3 regions of the Streptomyces sp. RLA012 genome follow, and region 2 is predicted to be linked to each of the others. Evidence: predicted binding sites of a transcription regulator. Region 2 holds the regulator's gene; each other region holds the start of a gene.
The links. The regulator HspR, encoded in region 2, represses chaperone genes until heat shock. The targets are predictions, from matches to a motif close to TTGAGNNNNNNNNNCTCAA.
Positions count from the first base shown of each region.

Region 1 (6,128 bases), 3.3 Mb from region 2:
AGCACCGCGTGTCCGCGGGCCCTTGTCGACCCCGAGGATGTCGCGCGTGCAGGCAGTCGTCACTGTCACCCCCGCCCGTATACCGGAACTGCTGCTCGGCCTCGCGACCGTGCGGCCGGTCTTTCTCTGGGGCGCACCCGGCATCGGAAAGTCCTCCCTGGTGCGGGAGTTCGCCGAGTCCCTGGGACTGGAGTGTGTCAGCCTGCTCGGCACCCAGCTCGCGCCCGAGGACCTCATCGGGGTGCCGCAGATCCGCGACGGGCGGTCCGTGTTCTGCCCGCCGGAGGCGATCGCCCGCGACGAGCCGTACTGCCTCTTCCTGGACGAGCTGAACGCGGCGACCCCGGATGTGCAGAAGGCGTTCTATTCGCTGATCCTGGACCGCCGTATCGGCAACTACGAACTGCCGAAGGGCTCGATCGTGATCGGCGCGGGCAACCGCGCCACGGACAACGCGCTGGCCCGCCCGATCGCCTCCGCGCTGATCAACCGCCTCACGCATGTGCACCTGGAGGCCTCCTCCAAGGACTGGCTCGGCTGGGCCGCCGCCAACGGCATCCACCCCTGGGTCGTGGACCACCTCACCGACCGGCCCGACCACCTGTGGTCCAAGCCGCCGAAGACCGAGGAGCCGTTCTCCACGCCCCGCTCCTGGCACATGCTCTCCGACGCGCTGCACTCCTTCGGGCCGTCCCTCGACGAGCCGACCCTGAAGGTGATCGCGCACGGCACGCTGACGCCGACGCACGCCGTCGCGTTCTGCGGCTACGCCAAGATCGTGCGCAGCCAGTTCGGCATCGAGGCCATCGTCAAGGGCGACGCCCGCTGGCCGCACCGCCCCGAGGACCGCGACCTCCTGTACTACCTCGCCGAATCCTTCCGGGGCCGGCTCGTCAAGGAGCTGCCCGCCAGCAAGGAGCACCTCTCGGCAAGCGGGCAGCAGACCGCGTACCGCGCCAAGTCGCTGCTCGTGCAGCTCGCCGAGATCTCCGTGGAGGTCGCGCAGAGCGTCATCGCCCCCGACACCGACGGCAACCCCCTCCTGCCCGCCTGGTTCCTGGTCGAGGCGGCCCGCGACATGCCCCGGCTGGTGGAGGCGCGCCAGTGAGCCGTACCCCGAGCCGCAGTAAGGGACAGCCGAAGAAGGACCTGGCGGCGGAGGCGTTCGCGGAGGGGATGCGGCTGGTACGCGCCAACCGGGCGCTGGCCGCCATCGGCTTCAGCACCTGCCGCCAGGAGGACTGCCCCGACTCACCCCGCGACGGACTCGTCCGCGTCGACTCCAACGGAGTGCTGCACATCCACCCCACCCGCCGCGCCGAACCCGTGGAGTGGGCCTGGGCGGTCGCGCACGCCATCATCCACCTGGGCTTCGGCCATGTCCCGGCGGCGCCGAAGATGCGCGACCAGCCCGACCGCCACGACCTCGCCGCCCGCTGCGCCGTCGTCAACCGCTTCCTGCTCGGCTTCCCCATCGGCCTCACCCCCGAGGACCTGCCGCCGTCGTACCCCGACGGCGACGAGGAGCAGCTCGCCGCCCGCTGGCGGCGCGAGGGAATTCCGGCCCCGTACGAGCGCTGCGGTACGGCCGGCGGTGAACCGGACCAGCTGCTGGTGCCGTGGGACACCTGGAAGGGCGGCCAGGCCCCTGACTGGCAGCTCAACTTCGCGCACGCCCTGACCCGCACCGTGGCCACGGCGATGGACGTGGCCGGTGGCCGCCGCGGCTCGATGCGCGGCGGGCCCACCCGGCTGCAGCCGTGGGAGCGGGCGCTGAGCTGGTTCATCTCCTCCTACCCGCTGCTCGGCGGCATCGCGGCCGGCATCACCCTGGTCGCCGACGCCGAACTGGCCCGCGCGTACGACATCTCCGTCGCGGCCGTGAACGCGGAGGCCGGCGAGATCTACGTCAACCCGCTGCGCCGGTTCGAGGACGAGGAATGGCGCTTCGTCCTCGCCCACGAGATGCTGCACGCCGCCCTGCGCCACGGCGACCGCTGCGGCACCCGCGACCCGTACCTGTTCAACATCGCCGCCGACTACGTCATCAACGGCTGGCTGTGCGAGATGCAGGTCGGCACGATGCCCGAAGGGCTGCTGTACGACGCGGAGTTGAAGGATCTGTCGGCGGAGGAGGTGTACGACCGGATCGCGAGGGACCTGCGCCGGATGCGCCGGCTGTCCACCCTGCGCGGCAAGGGCGTGGGCGACATCCTCGGCGGCCCGCTCGGCTCCCCGCGCGACTATGTGGACCTGGACGAGTTCTACCGGCGTGGTCTGAGCCAGGGCTTCGACCTGCACGAGCAGCAGCAGCGCGGCTATCTGCCGGGCGGGCTGGTCGAGGAGATCCGCGCCCTCAACCACCCGCCGCTGCCCTGGGACGCCCGACTGGCCCGCTGGTTCGACGAGTTCGTGCCCCGCCCCGAGCCCGTACGGACCTACGCGCGCCCCTCGCGGCGCCAGGCCTCGACCCCCGACATCCCGCGAGCGGGGCGCTACTTCCCGCCCGAGGAGATCGCCCGCTGCACCTTCGGCGTCGTCCTCGACACCTCCGGCTCCATGGAACGCACGCTGCTCGGCAAGGCGCTGGGCGCCATCGCCTCGTACGCCGAGGCCCGGGACGTACCGGCCGCGCGGGTGGTGTTCTGTGACGCGGCGCCGCACGACGCGGGCTATCTTCCGGTCACCGAGATCGCCGGTCGGGTACGGGTGCACGGGCGCGGCGGTACGGTGCTGCAGCCCGGCATCGATCTGCTGCAGCGCGCGGACGACTTCCCGCCGGGCGCGCCGGTGCTGGTCATCACGGACGGCTGGTGCGACGTGCTGCGGGTGCGGCGCGAGCACGCCTATCTCATTCCGCAGGGCGCCCGGCTCCCCTTCACGGCGCGTGGACCGGTCTTCCGGGTGCGGTGAACGGCCTTCGCGGCAGCGGGGAACCTTCTTCGCGGTCCCGGTGAGCCGTCATTCTGGGTAAGTCGCGTGCGGGTGTGATCGGATGGGGCGCACGGACCCCGAAAACGGGACCTCATCGAAGGGATTCATCGTGGCAACCACGCGCACCGCACACACCGTGTGGGAAGGCAACCTGCTCGAGGGCAACGGCGTCGTCACCTTCGACTCCTCCGGCATCGGCCAGCAGCCGGTGACGTGGGCGTCGCGGGCGCAGGACGCCAACGGCAGGACCAGCCCCGAGGAGCTGATCGCCGCCGCCCACTCCAGCTGCTTCTCCATGGCGCTGTCGCACGCCCTCGCGGGCGCCGGCACCCCGCCCACCAAGCTCCTCACCAACGCCGACGTCACCTTCCAGCCCGGCGAGGGCATCACCGGCATCCACCTCACCGTCGAGGGCACGGTGCCGGGCCTCGACAACGACGGCTTCGTCGCGGCGGCCGAGGACGCGAAGAAGAACTGCCCGGTCAGCGCGGCGCTGACGGGTACGACGATCACCCTCTCGGCCAAGCTGGCCTGACGTCCGGGAGCAGTACGGCGCCGCGGTCCCCGCGCAGGGCCCGCGGCGCCGTCATGTCCGGGCCGCCTCGGCACGCCCCTCCCCTTGACACGCCCGCCCCATTGACAAGAACGCACTCAAGTTTTGTGCTTGGAGGTGGGCAGCGCCCTGGCGGAAGGGGACGGACATGGCACGTGCGGTCGGGATCGACCTCGGTACGACGAACTCGGTGGTGGCCCTGCTCGAAGGCGGCGACCCCACCGTGGTGACCAACGCGGAGGGCGCGCGCACCACCCCCTCCGTGGTGGCTTTCGCCAAGAACGGCGAGGTGCTCGTGGGCGAGGTCGCCAAGCGGCAGGCCGTGACGAACGTGGAGCGCACCGCGCGCTCGGTCAAGCGTCATATGGGCGACGCGAGCTGGCGTTTCCCGGAGAACGGCACCGTGGACGGCACCCGCTACCGCGCCCAGGAGCTGTCGGCGCGCGTGCTGCAGAAGCTGAAGCGGGACGCGGAGGCCTACCTCGGCGAGGACGTCACGGACGCCGTGATCACCGTGCCGGCCTACTTCGACGACGCCCAGCGCCAGGCCACCAAGGAGGCGGGCGAGATCGCGGGCCTGAAGGTGCTGCGGATCGTCAACGAGCCGACCGCCGCCGCGCTGGCGTACGGGCTCGACCGGGGCGAGGAGCAGACCGTCCTCGTCTTCGACCTGGGCGGCGGCACCTTCGACGTCTCGCTCCTGGAGATCGGCGACGGCGTCATCGAGGTCAAGGCCACCAACGGCGACACCCGGCTCGGCGGCGACGACTGGGACCAGCGGATCGTCGAACACCTCGCGCAGCGCTTCAAGAGCGCCCACGGCATCGACCTCGGGCACGACAAGATGGCGCTGCAGCGGCTGCGCGAGGGCGCCGAGAAGGCCAAGGTCGAACTGTCCAGCTCCACCGAGACCACCGTCAACCTGCCCTACGTCACCGCCACCGCCGACGGCCCCCTGCACCTCGAAGAGAGACTGACACGGGCCCAGTTCCAGGAGCTGACCGCCGACCTGCTCGACCGCTGCAAGCAGCCCTTCCACCAGGCGGTCAAGGACGCGGGCGTCAAGCTCGCCGTGATCGACCACGTCATCCTGGTCGGCGGTTCGACCCGGATGCCCGCGGTCACGGACCTGGTCAAGGAGCTCACCGGCAAGGAGCCGCACAAGGGCGTCAACCCGGACGAGGTCGTGGCGCTCGGCGCGGCTCTCCAGGCGGGTGTCATCCGGGGGGACGTGAAGGACGTCCTGCTTCTCGACGTCACCCCGCTGTCCCTCGGCATCGAGACCAAGGGCGGCATCATGACCAGGCTCATCGAGCGCAACACGACGATCCCGACCCGGCGCTCGGAGATCTTCACCACGGCCACCGACAACCAGCCGTCGGTCGGCATCCAGGTCTACCAGGGCGAACGCGAGATCGCCGCGTACAACAAGAAGCTCGGCGTCTTCGACCTCACCGGGCTGCCGCCCGCGCCGCGCGGGGTCCCGCAGATCGAGGTCGCCTTCGACATCGACGCCAACGGCATCATGCACGTCTCCGCGAAGGACCTCGCCACCGGGCGCGAGCAGAAGATGACCGTCACCGGCGGCTCCGCGCTGCCCAAGGACGACATCGACCGCATGATGCGCGAGGCCGAGCAGTACGCCGACGAGGACCGTGCGCGCCGTGAGGCCGCCGAGACCCGCAACCAGGCCGAGCAACTCGTCTACCAGACCGAGAAGTTCCTGCGCGACAACGACGAGCGCATCCCGCCCGGGACGAGGCCGGAGGTGGAGTCCGCGATCGCCGACCTCAAGCGCCTCCTGGCGGAATCCGACACCGACACCACCGCCCTGCGGACCGGAGTGGAGAAGCTGGCCGCCGTCAGCCAGCAGATGGGCCAGGCCATGTACGCACAGGCCCAGGAGGCACCCCGGGACGAGCCGGGCGCGGCCGAGCACGCGGCGGCGGCGGAGGGCGTGGTGGACGCCGAGATCGTGGACGAGGACGAGGGCGAGGACGGGGAGGCGAGGGGCGGCGAGGCGTAGCAGTCCCTTCATGGGCCCGGCCGGAGTGTGCCCGGTGGGCGCGGCAGGATCGCCCGCCGGGCTCAGTAGGAGTCCCGGACCTCCCGCAGGATCTCCTTCGTACGGGGCACCGAGGCGGCGTGGGCCGACATGTGGTCCAGTACCTCCAGATGCATGGCCACCTCGTGCCGGGAGTCGAGGTAGACCGCACCGGTCAGGTACTCGCTGTAGACCATGTCGGGCAGCTCGGGCTCGGCGAAGCGGAACAGGGCGAAGGAGGTGTACGTGCCCGGGTGCGGGCCGCTCGCGTACTCCGCGACCTGGACGGTGATGTCCTCGCTCTCCATCTCCCGCAGCAGCCGGTCCATCTGGTCCCGCATGACCTCGCCCCGGATGCTCACCGGCCGCCGCAGCGCGGTCTCGTCCATGATCACCCAGAGGTGCGGCCGGTGTCTTCGGCTCAGCAGCAGCTTCTGCCGGGTCATGCGCAGCGTCACATGCCGCTCGATGGCCTCGGGTCCCGTCTGCCCGACCGTCCCGGCCTCCAGCACGGCGCGCGCGTACTCCTCGGTCTGCAGCAGCCCGGGCACGAAGTGCGGCTCGTACGACCGGATCATCCGGGCGGCGCCCTCCAGG
Region 1 is NZ_JBWDPA010000002.1:2,124,135-2,130,262, reverse strand. Features, by position in the region: gene RV986_RS09925 (ATP-binding protein) at 47-1,108, shown strand; gene RV986_RS09920 (vWA domain-containing protein) at 1,177-2,913, shown strand; gene RV986_RS09915 (OsmC family protein) at 3,044-3,469, shown strand; gene dnaK (molecular chaperone DnaK) at 3,636-5,513, shown strand; gene RV986_RS09905 (helix-turn-helix domain-containing protein) at 5,576-6,128, opposite strand, start outside.
Region 1: the regulator HspR is predicted to act here: its motif matches at 3,571-3,589, upstream of dnaK (molecular chaperone DnaK).

Region 2 (6,128 bases):
ACCACCGTGGTGCTCGCCACCGCGGGGGGCCTGCTCGGCGCCGTCTCCGCCGCCGCGGCCACCAACTGCGCATCGCCGCTCTACAAGCGGCAGTTCTTCGCAAACACCTCTTTCTCGGGCACACCGAGGAAGACCGACTGCGACGCGAAGATCGACGAGAACTGGGGCAAGGGCGCACCCGCCTCCGGCCTCCCCAAGGACAACTTCGGTGTCCGCTGGACCGTCACCCGCGACTTCGGCTCCGGCGGCCCCTTCGCCCTGCCCGTGGCCTCCCAGGACGGCATCCGCGTCTATCTCGACGGCAGCCGCAAGGTCGACCTCTGGAAGAACGTCTCCACCACCCAGAAGAAGACCGTCAACGTGAGCGTCCCCGCGGGACGGCACACCCTGCGCATCGACTTCGCGGCCTGGACCGGCGCCGCGAACGTCACGTTCGGCTACACCCCCCGTACGACGGCCACCGTCGACAAGGTCAAGCCGCTCACCCCGGGCGGCATCTCGGCGACGTACGACCGGGCGACGGGCAGGACCAGGCTGGCCTGGGCGGCGAACAAGGAGCTGGACCTCGCGGGCTACCGCGTCTACCGGCGTCTCAAGGGCGCCGCGTTCGGCAGCAGGCCCCTGGCGACGACCGGCTCCACCTCGTACACCGACGCCGCTCCCGCCACCGGCGACACGTACTACTACGAGGTCCGCGCCTACGACAGGGCGGGCAACGAGTCGGCCGGCACCGCCGACAAGCCGGTCACCACGACCGACAAGACGGCGCCCGCCGCGCCCAAGGGCGTCGAGGACAACTGGGCCGCCGGCCCGGTGAGCAAGGTGCAGCTGTTCTGGGACTCCAACCGCGAACCCGACCTGGCCGGTTACCGGGTCTACCGCTCCACCGCCAAGCCCGTCGCCCGCACGGCGGCGAACCTGGTCAGCGGCTCCGCGCCGATCGGCGGGGGCTACAGCGAGACACCGCCCGCGACCGGTCGCACGTACTACTACGTCGTCACGGCGGTCGACACCCGCGGCAACGAGTCGGCCGTGTCGGGCACCGCCGAGTTCCTGACCTACGACCACACCCCGCCGACCTTCGTCCCGAGCGACCTGAAGGCCGTCGACGGGGAACGCGGCGTCACGCTGACCTGGTCCCGGAACGGCAACAAGGACGCGGATCTGGCCGACTTCGAGGTCTACCGCGACGGCGCCCGGATCGGCACCGCCGCCGGTTCCTTCGAGGACACCGGGCTCGCGCGTTCGACCTCCCACACCTACTGGGTCCGCGCCCTCGACAACCGCGGCAACACCGGCCCCGCATCGGCCGCGGTCACCGTGCACCACACCGGCGACTGGACCGCGCCCGGCCCGGTGACCGGTCTGACCGCGACCCCCGTCGAAAACGGCGTCAAGCTGGACTGGAACGACAGCACCGCCGGGGACGTCGACCACTACGCGGTCCACCGGGGCACGTACGCCGACGGCAGGTGGACCTACACGGACATCACCGACCGCCTGGTGTACGGCACCGTGTGGTCCCAGAACGTCGACCGGACCCTGCCCGACGGCGAGCAGGTCCGCTACGCGGTCGTCGCGGTGGACAAGGACGGCAACAGCCTCGCCCCGACCGCCGCCGGCGTGGCCGTGGCGGACGTGACCGAGCTCGACATGCGGCCCACCGAGTCCACCCCGGAGGACGGCTCGCCGTTCGGCTGGCTGGCGGTCTACCCCTTCGGCGGGCCCGTCGCCCTCCAGTGGAGCTACCAGCCGGAGGCGGACCCGCAGGGCGCGGCGACCGGCTTCCACGTCTACCGCTGGGATCCGGCCTCCGCGACGTACGTCCGGCTCACGGACACCCCGCTCGACGCGAACGCGTACTGGTACGACGACCCCACGGCGAAGAGCGACAGCGCGCTGTACTACCGGGTCACGGCCGTCCACGCGGACGGGACGGAATCGGCGCCGATCGGCGATCACGCGCTGACCTGAGCCAGGAGCGCACGCGGACACACAAGGGGCCCGGAGGTCGTGACCTCCGGGCCCCTTGTGCTGCTCGGGTACTGATTGCGCTGCGCGGGTACTAGTCCGGCGAGCGCTTCGGGCGCCACACCACCAGCGCGCTGGTCTGCTGGACCTCCTGGTACGGGACCAGGTCGCGGCGGTACGAGGCGTGCACCGCGGCCTCGCGCTGCTGCATGGCCGCGGCGGCGCCGTCCAGGGCCGACTCCAGCTCCGCGACGCGGGACTGGAGGGCGGCGACCTGGTTCTCCAGTTCGATGATGCGCTTGATGCCGGCCAGGTTGATGCCCTCGTCCTGGGACAGCGCCTGCACCGTGCGGAGCAGTTCGATGTCGCGGGCCGAGTAGCGCCGGCCGCGCCCGGCCGTGCGGTCGGGGGAGACCAGGCCGAGGCGGTCGTACTGGCGCAGGGTCTGCGGGTGCAGGCCGGAGAGTTGGGCCGCCACCGAGATGACGTAGACCGGGGTCTCCTCGGTCAGTTCATAGGGGTTCCGACGACGGCCGTCCATCTGCTCATGCTCCCTTCGCGGCCTGGAACAGCTCCGCCCGCGGGTCCTCTTCCGCGGTTGCCTCGCGATACGCCTCCAGGGCGTCGCGAGCCTTGCCCGACAGATCCCTGGGGACCGCGACCTCGACGGTGACGAGGAGGTCGCCGCGGGTGCCGTCCTTGCGGACCGCGCCCTTGCCACGGGCCCGCATCGTACGGCCGTTGGGCGTGCCCGGGGGCAGTTTCAGGGTGACCGGGGGGCCGCCCAGGGTGGGCACGCGCACCTCGCCGCCGAGTGCCGCCTCCACGAAGGTGACGGGCACGGTGACGGTGAGGTTGTCGTCCTTGCGGCCGAAGACCGGGTGGGCGTCCACATGGACCGTGACGTACAAGTCGCCCGACGGGCCGCCCCGTTCGCCGGGTCCGCCCTTGCCGCGCAGCCGGATCCGCTGGCCGTCGCTCACCCCGGCCGGGATGCGGACCTGCATGGTCCGGGACGACTTCGCGCGGCCCGAGCCCTGGCAGACCAGGCAGGGGTGCTCCGCGATCAGACCGCGGCCCTTGCAGTCCGGGCAGGGGTCCGTCAGGGAGAAGCCGCCGCCGGAGCCGCGCGCGACCTGGCCGGTGCCGACACAGGTCGGGCACACGCGGGGTGTGCCGTTCTTGTCGCCGGTGCCCGAACAGGCCTTGCAGGGCGCCTGGGAGGTCATCCGCAGCGGGACGGTCGCCCCGTCCACGGCCTCGGTGAAGCTCAGGGTGACCTCGGTGTCGATGTCCTGGCCGCGCCGGGGCTGGGTCCGGGTGCCGGTGCCCGTGCCGCCGCGGTTGAACAGGCCCCCGAACACATCACCGATGCCGCCGCCGAAGCCGCCGGCCCCGCCCGCTCCGCCCTGGGCGCCGCCTCCGAAGAGGTCGCCCAGGTCGAAGTTGAAGTTGCCGCCGCCCGCGCCGGGCCCCGGACGGAAGCCGCCGTTGCCGAAGAGGGCGCGGGCCTCGTCGTACTCCTTGCGCTTCTTGGGGTCACCGAGGATGTCGTTCGCCTCGGAGATCTCCTTGAAGCGCTCCTCGGCCTTGGCGTTGCCCTTGTTGGCGTCCGGGTGGAACTCGCGGGCGAGCTTCCGGTACGCCTTCTTGATCTCGGCCTCGGTGGCGTCCTTGGGAACGCCGAGGACCTTGTAGAAGTCCTTCTCGATGAAGTCCTTGGTGCTCATCCCCGACGTCCCTCCTCTCTCATGCGTTCAAGGTCAGCCCTCGTCCGGGCCACCGGTCTCCTTGTCGTCGGCGGTCTCCGCGGATTCCGATGCGTCCGCCTTGACCGTCTGCGCCCCCGGCTGCGGTTCGGCGACCGCCACCCGTGCGGGGCGGATGGTGCGCTCGCCGATGCGATACCCCGGCTGCAGAATCGCCACGCACGTCGTCTCGGTCACGTCCGGCGCGTACGAGTGCATCAGGGCCTCGTGGATCATCGGGTCGAAGGGCTCGCCCTCCTTGCCGAACTGCTGGAGGCCCATCTTCGCCGCGACGGTCTCCAGCGACTCGGCCACCGACTTGAAGCCGCCGACCAGTTCGCCGTGATCCCGCGCGCGGGCGATGTTGTCGAGCACGGGCAGGAGTTCGGTCAGGAGGTTCGCGATGGCGATCTCCTTGACCGCGATCCGGTCGCGCTCGACCCGACGGCGGTAGTTCTGGTACTCGGCCTGGAGCCGCTGGAGGTCCATCGTGCGCTCACCGAGCGCCATACGGACCTGGTCCAGCTGGGCGGTCAGACCGGCCATCTGTGCTGCTGCTGATGCGTCCCCGGCCGGGGCCGCCGCCTCCTCCGTGGAGGGGGTGGCGGCCTGCGGCTCGGCGTCGTCAGGGGTGGCGCCGGAGGGGACGTCGGGCTTCTCCTCGAAGCCCGGGGTCTCCTCCGTCACGCGGCACCGTCCTTGCGGTCCTCGTCGACGATCTCGGCGTCGACGACATCGTCATCGGCCTTGGCCTGCTCGGCACCGGGGGCACCCTCGGGGCCACCGGCCGCCTGCGCGGCCTGGGCGTCGGCGTACATGGCCTGGCCCAGCTTCTGCGAGACCGCGGCGACCTTCTCCGTGGCGGTGCGGATCTCGGCTGTGTTGTCACCTTCGGCGGACTCGCCCTTGAGCTTCTCCTTCAGCTCGGCGATGGAGGCCTCGACCTCGGTCTTGACGTCACCCGGGACCTTGTCCTCGTTGTCCTTGAGGAACTTCTCGGTCTGGTAGACGAGCTGCTCGCCCTGGTTGCGGGTCTCGGCGGCCTCGCGGCGCTTGTGGTCCTCGTCCGCGTACTGCTCGGCCTCCTGGCGCATCCGGTCGACCTCGTCCTTCGGCAGCGAGGAGCCGCCGGTGACGGTCATCTTCTGCTCCTTGCCGGTGCCGAGGTCCTTGGCCGTGACGTGCATGATGCCGTTGGCGTCGATGTCGAAGGCGACCTCGATCTGCGGGACACCGCGCGGCGCCGGCGGCAGCCCGGTCAGCTCGAACATCCCGAGCTTCTTGTTGTACGCCGCGATCTCGCGCTCGCCCTGGTAGACCTGGATCTGGACGGACGGCTGGTTGTCCTCGGCGGTGGTGAAGATCTCGGACCGCTTGGTCGGGATCGTCGTGTTCCGCTCGATGAGCTTCGTCATGATGCCGCCCTTGGTCTCGATGCCGAGGGACAGCGGGGTGACGTCGAGGAGCAGGACGTCCTTGACCTCACCCTTGAGGACACCGGCCTGCAGGGCGGCGCCGATGGCGACGACCTCGTCCGGGTTGACGCCCTTGTTGGCGTCCTGGCCGCCGGTCAGCTCCTTGACGAGCTCGGCGACGGCGGGCATGCGGGTGGAGCCACCGACGAGAACGACGTGGTCGATCTCGGAAAGGTTGATGCCCGCGTCCTTGATGACGTTGTGGAACGGCGTCTTGCAGCGCTCCAGCAGGTCCGCGGTGAGCTGCTGGAACTGGGCGCGGGTGAGCTTCTCGTCCAGGTGCAGCGGGCCCTCGGCGGAGGCCGTGATGTACGGCAGGTTGATCGAGGTCTCGGTGGAGGAGGACAGCTCGATCTTGGCCTTCTCGGCGGCCTCACGGAGGCGCTGCAGGGCCATCTTGTCCTTGCCCAGGTCCACGCCGTGACCGGAGCGGAACTGCTGCACCAGGTAGTCGACGACCCGCTGGTCCCAGTCGTCACCACCGAGGTGGTTGTCGCCGTTGGTCGCCTTCACCTCGACGACGCCGTCACCGATCTCCAGGAGGGACACGTCGAAGGTGCCGCCGCCGAGGTCGAAGACGAGGATCGTCTGGTCGTCCTTGTCCAGGCCGTACGCGAGGGCGGCGGCCGTGGGCTCGTTCACGATGCGCAGGACGTTCAGGCCCGCGATCTCGCCGGCCTCCTTCGTCGCCTGGCGCTCGGAGTCGTTGAAGTACGCCGGGACGGTGATGACCGCGTCGGTCACCTTCTCACCGAGGTACGCCTCCGCGTCCCGCTTGAGCTTCTGCAGGATGAACGCGCTCATCTGCTGCGGGTTGAAGTTCTTCCCGTCGAGCTCGATCTTCCAGTCCGTGCCCATGTGACGCTTGACGGACCGGATCGTCCGGTCCACGTTCGTGACCGCCTGACGCTTGGCGACCTCGCCGACGAGCACC
Region 2 is NZ_JBWDPA010000002.1:5,435,617-5,441,744, forward strand. Features, by position in the region: gene RV986_RS24840 (PA14 domain-containing protein) at 1-1,974, shown strand, start outside; gene RV986_RS24845 (heat shock protein transcriptional repressor HspR) at 2,066-2,512, opposite strand; gene dnaJ (molecular chaperone DnaJ) at 2,517-3,701, opposite strand; gene grpE (nucleotide exchange factor GrpE) at 3,735-4,406, opposite strand; gene dnaK (molecular chaperone DnaK) at 4,403-6,128, opposite strand, start outside.

Region 3 (6,128 bases), 1.6 Mb from region 2:
TCGCCGGCAACGAGACGTCCCGCACCGCCTGCGCCCGTGGCCGGCTGCGCACCGCAGTCGATGAGAAGACCGGTGAGTTTCTCAGCGCTTCCGTTGTGGCGCAGAGGGTCGGCTGGACTGCCGGTCTCGTGTCCGGCATGGTCGCCGGTCTGCTGGGCGAGCACTGGAACAGTCTCGACGTGAACTCGCTGGCCTCCGGCGTGGACGCGGGTGGGCAGAAGCTGCCGTCGAATGCCTGGATGGCCCTGCGCCGCCTGGGCTGGACCGTCAAGCCTGACGCGAAGGTCAATGACCGCATCGTCCGCATGGCCCAGGAGCAGGCTGGACGCACCCTGCGCTCCGTGAAGTGGCGATCGGATCTGGCCGTCGGCGTCCTCAAGGCGTGGCCTGCCGATCCGAAGAAGCGCACTGCCGAGGAGTGGGATGCCGTCCGTGAGGCGGTGCCTGGTGGCCAGTTGCTGCCGTCCAGCCTCATCACGTCCCGCACCCGGCAGGTCGTCTCCTTTCATAAGAAGCACGACCGGATGCCGGTGGATGTCTTCGAGCTGGAAGGCGCTCCCCGGATTGCCCGCATGCTGCTTCTGTCCGCCTGTGACAGCCAGCAGGCCACCATCGAGCGCGGCGATGAGCCAGGCCGGGCGCTGCTGCGGCTGCAACTGCCGATCCGCCCGGATCCGCAGTCGTATGCGGACTGGACGTGGGTGGCCTGCCCGATCACGCTGCCCCCGACCGTTCCCGCCGGTGCGGTATTGCACCTGCCTGCCCTGCGTGTCCACCAGGGCGCCGTACATGCCGACCTTGCCTACACGCATGCCGTTCCGAAGACGCAGCGCACCGGCCACGCGGTCGCCCTTGGCGTGGACTGGGGCCTGAACACCCTGCTCAGTGCGGGTGCCGCCCGGCTCCACGACGACGGAAAGATCACCACCCTCGGCAGTGGCGGCATGTTCCGTGCATCCGGCGTCCTGTCGAAGCAGCACCGCCTGCGCCGTCAGTCCGAGTACCTGCACACCAGGACTGACCAGTACGACCGGCTCATCGGCAGCGGTGAACGGCACCACCTGGCAGACAAGCGGCAGATCCTCGCCGACGAGATCCGTCATGTGTCTGACCGCCGGTCGAATCTCAATGACGCTCTGGCGTGGTCGGCCGCCCGGTGGGCCGTGGACCAGGCGATCGCTGCCGGGGCCACGGCCCTCTACATCGAGGATCTCCGCTCCATGGAGGCCCGGGGTATGGGCCGCAACCACAACACCCGCATGTCGCAGACGGTGCGCGGGCAGATTGTGGAGCGGATGCGCCATCTGGCCGCCGAGGTCGGCATCGCCGTGGTGACGGTCCCGGCCCGGAACACCTCCAGGCACTGCCCGCAGTGCCTGGTTCCATTGCGCCACCGCAAGTCTCCCGACCGGCCGACTGTTCCTGGCTGGAAGTGGGCGATCTGCCCGTCATGCAGTTGGCAGGGCGACCGGGACCAGGGCGCCTGGCGCCGGATCGTCGCACGAGGCCTCACCCACCAGGCAAAGACGGTCACCGACCGTGCCGGCGGCACGATGGTGATCCGCTCCGTGGTGGACACACTCGAAACCAGGGCGGTCGTCACACCGGCTGCCCCCCAGACCGGCCAGGACAGGTCCAAAACGGGACCGACTCGGCGACAAGCAGCATGTCCGACGCCCAGGCGACGCCGGACGCCCTCCTCCGCCTCGGCGGGCCAGTGTCCGGAGGGACACGTTCACACGGTCCGGAGACTGCCTCGTGCGGCCCTCCGGAACCAGGGCGTGACGACGATCAGCACACACCGTCCGCGAGGGGCAGTCCTGGGCGCGGGTTTCCACCTGCACGTCCATGCCTCCCCTCCATCGTGGGAACCCATACCAGGCGATACACCTGACTACGTTTCCCTAAGCTGATCAGAGACGCTTTCTGCCCCGAGCGGAGTCCCGGTGTGGGCGGCCACCGGTCCAGCGGACGGGGGAGACCGTGGCCGAGGAGATAAAGATCGAGGTCGGGCGGGACGTCACGGGACAGATAGCCGTCGGACACCACCTCATCCAGATGTCGGGTGCGCACTCGTCGGTGACCGTGATCCAGCCGGAGCGGCTGCCCCGCCCCGTCGTGCGGGAGGACCCGACGCTGCTGCCCAGACCTGCCGAGGACGTCGTCGGGCGCGAGGAGGAGACGGCCGACATCGTCCGGGCCGTGGCCGGGGGCGGGCCGGTGCAGCTCCACGGGCCGGCCGGTATGGGTAAGAGCACGCTGCTGCGGAAAGTGGCCCATCGGCCGGCCGCGGAAGGCGAGCGGGTGGTCTTCCTCCCGGCTACGGACCGTGATTCCGGAGACGTACTGCAAGACCCTGTTCGAGGCGTGCTACGACGCACCCAGATACCGGCCAGGGACGACCGAGCTGCGGCGGCTGATGACAGGGCTGGAGTTCCGGCTTCTGCTGGACGACGTCGGCTGCCCGGCACTGGAACTCGGCGAAGTGCTGAATGCCGCGCCTACCGCCACCCACCTGATGACCTGCACGGATCGCACGCTGTGCGGGCCGTAGCCCGCGCTCGCCGAGTCCGTGCACCGCTTCCTCCTCGGCCCCCTGGTCACCCGCGCGGTCACGGCGGCCGGTGACGAACTGGCACAGGAATTCACCCGGCGCCTCGGAACATGATCGGGGGGTCGCGCCTTATACGTACACGCCTTATACCTACGCGCCTGATCCCTACGCGCCTGATCCCTGCACGCCTGATCCCCACACGCCTGACACGTGCGCCTCCGACACACCGGCGGACGAGCGAAAGCCGCAGGCCACCGCCCCGTCACGGGGCGATCGCTCAGAGCGAACAGCCCCCGGGGAACATTCAAGGGCTCACCTGCATTGAGTCGGCATAGCTCAACTTGAATGCCGAAGGGGAGATCATGGCTTCGACGTCCACATCGCTCACTCTGCCTGTGCTGCCGCTCGACGACGAGGTCGTGCTGCCCGGGATGGTTGTTCCGCTGGACCTGAACGACGCCGATGTACGTGCCGCGGTGGAGGCAGCCCAGGCCGCCGCCCGGACGGAACCCGGCAAGCCGAAGGTGCTGCTGGTGCCCCGCATCGACGGGGTGTACCCGAGCACCGGTGTGCTCGGCACCGTCGAGCAGGTCGGCCGGCTGGCCGACGGCGACCCGGGCGCGCTCATCCGAGGGCGTGGACGGGTGAAGATCGGCGCGGGGACGACCGGTCCCGGTGCCGCCCTGTGGGTGGAGGGGACGCGGGTCGACGAGACCGTGCCGGACCCGCTGCCCGGCCACGTCACCGAACTGGTCAAGGAGTACAAGGCCCTCGCCACCAGCTGGCTGCGCAAGCGCGGCGCCTGGCAGGTCGTGGACCGCGTCCAGGCGATCGAGGACGTCTCCACGCTCGCCGACAATTCCGGATACTCGCCGTACCTGAGCACCGAGCAGAAGGTCACGCTGCTGGAGACCGCCGACCCGGTCGCCCGGCTGAAGCTCGCCACCGAGCAACTGCGTGAGCACCTCGCCGAGCAGGACGTCGCCGAGTCCATCGCCAAGGACGTACAGGAAGGCGTCGACAAGCAGCAGCGCGAGTTCCTGCTGCGGCGCCAGCTCGAAGCGGTCCGCAAGGAACTGCGCGAGCTGAACGGCGACGCGAAGGACGGCGAGGAGTCCGACGACTACCGCGCCCGCGTCGAGGCCGCCGACCTCCCCGAGAAGGTCCGCGAGGCCGCCCTCAAGGAGGTCGACAAGCTGGAGCGGTCCAGTGACCAGTCGCCCGAGGGCTCCTGGATCCGGACCTGGCTCGACACCGTCCTGGAACTGCCGTGGAACGAGCGGACCGAGGACGAGTACGACATCCAGGGCGCCAAGGGCATCCTGGACGCCGAGCACGCAGGTCTGCAGGACGTGAAGGAACGCATCACCGAGTACCTGGCCGTGCGCAAGCGGCGTTCCGAGCGCGAGCTCGGCGTCGTCGGCGGGCGACGCGGCGGTGCCGTGCTCGCGCTCGTCGGTCCGCCCGGCGTCGGCAAGACCTCGCTCGGCGAGTCCGTCGCCCACGCGATGGGCCGCAAGTTCGTGCGGGTCGCGCTCGGCGGCGTACGGGACGAGGCCGAGATCCGCGGACACCGGCGTACGTACGTCGGCGCGCTGCCCGGCCGTATCGTCCGCGCCATCAAGGAGGCCGGGTCCATGAACCCGGTGGTCCTGCTCGACGAGATCGACAAGGTGGGCTCCGACTACCGCGGCGACCCGGCCGCGGCGCTGCTGGAAGTCCTCGACCCCGCCCAGAACCACACCTTCCGGGACCACTACCTGGAGGTGGAGCTGGACCTGAGCGACGTCGTGTTCCTGGCGACCGCGAACGTCCTCGAAGCCATCCCGGAGGCCCTGCTCGACCGTATGGAGCTGATCCGGCTCGACGGATACACCGAGGACGAGAAGGTCGTCATCGCGCGGGACCACCTGCTGCCGCGTCAGCTGGAGCGGGCCGGTCTGGAGAAGGACGAGGTCACGCTCGACGAGAGCGCGCTGCGCAAGCTGGCCGGGGAGTACACCCGGGAAGCGGGCGTACGCACCCTGGAGCGGGGCATCGCCCGGCTGCTCCGCAAGGTCGCCGCGCAGCACGAACTCGGTGAGCGGGAGCTGCCGTTCACGGTGACCGACGAGGATCTGCGCGGGCTCATCGGGCGGCCGCACCACGTGCCCGAGTCCGCCCAGGACCCGGCCGAGCGCCGCACGGCGGTGCCCGGTGTCGCCACCGGCCTGGCCGTGACGGGCGCGGGCGGTGACGTCCTCTTCGTGGAGGCGTCGCTGGCCGACCCGGAGACGGGTGCGGCGGGTCTGACCCTGACCGGTCAGCTGGGTGACGTGATGAAGGAATCGGCGCAGATCGCGCTCTCCTTCCTCCGTTCGCACGGCGCCGAGCTGGAACTGCCGGTGGGCGACCTGAAGGACCGGGGCGTGCACATCCACTTCCCGGCGGGCGCGGTCCCCAAGGACGGTCCGAGCGCGGGCGTCACGATGACGACGGCGCTGGCCTCGCTGCTCTCCGGCCGCCTGGTCCGTACGGACGTGGCGATGACGGGCGAGGTCTCGCTGACCGGCCGTGTCCTGCCCATCGGCGGGGTGAAGCAGAAGCTGCTCGCCGCACAACGGGCGGGTGTCACCACGGTGATCATCCCGAAGCGCAACGAGGCCGACCTGGACGACGTCCCGGCCGAGGTCCTGGAGAAGCTCGACGTCCACGCCGTCACGGACGTCCGCCAGGTCCTGGAGCTGGCGCTGTCGCCGGCGACGAACGGCGCGACGTCGGAGGTTCCCGTGGCGGCGATGGGGGCACCTCCCAGGCGTTAAGCACTGGGGGAGGACGCCACTGGATGAGTGAAGGCTCGGGTCCCGTGAGGGAGGCCCGGGCCTTCGCCATACCGCCGGCCTTTGTCCGTGCCTTTGTCCATGCGCCGTCGTCCGTGCGCCGTTGTCCGTCGGCCGTCGGTGCGTGAGGTGGGGGGCGCGGGCTGCCGTCGCTCCACGCCTGCGGAATACTGACCGAGCTGTGGCCGGGGCCACCTTCGGCGGAAATGTTCAGGATCGGGAAACCGGGTGAGGGGCTGACGTGTACGAGGACGGGAACGGAGGCCGACGTCCGGCCGGATCCGACGCGTCGGGCAGAGGCGCGGAGCAGCCCGCCGCGCGGGTCGTCGCGGAGCCCGAGTTCCTCTCCCTGGAACGCGAGTTGACGGTGTTCCTGCGCCGTGCCCGTGCCAATCAGGGGGAGATGGCCCGCGAGGTGCATCCGGACCTGGAGTCCGCCGCCTACGGCCTCCTCGTACGTCTCGACGAGTGGGGCCGTCAGCGCGCCACGGAGCTGGCCGCCTACATCGGTGTCGGCAAGGCCACGATGTCCCGTCAGCTGCGCGCCCTGGAGGACCTCGGTCTGGTCGCCCGGGAGCCCGACCCCGCCGACGGGCGTGCCTGGCTCGTCCATCTCACCGACGAGGGCCGCAGCCGCGTCGGTCAGGTGCGGGAGGCGCGCCGCGCCCGCTATGTGAGCGAGCTCGCCCACTGGGACCCCCGCGAGGTCGCGGAGCTGGCGCGGCTGCTGCACCAGCTGAACCGGGGCATGGAGA
Region 3 is NZ_JBWDPA010000002.1:3,834,281-3,840,408, reverse strand. Features, by position in the region: gene RV986_RS17295 (zinc ribbon domain-containing protein) at 1-1,913, shown strand, start outside; gene RV986_RS17290 (ATP-binding protein) at 2,059-2,628, shown strand; gene lon (endopeptidase La) at 2,917-5,355, shown strand; gene RV986_RS17280 (MarR family winged helix-turn-helix transcriptional regulator) at 5,615-6,128, shown strand, end outside.
Region 3: the regulator HspR is predicted to act here: its motif matches at 2,876-2,894, upstream of lon (endopeptidase La).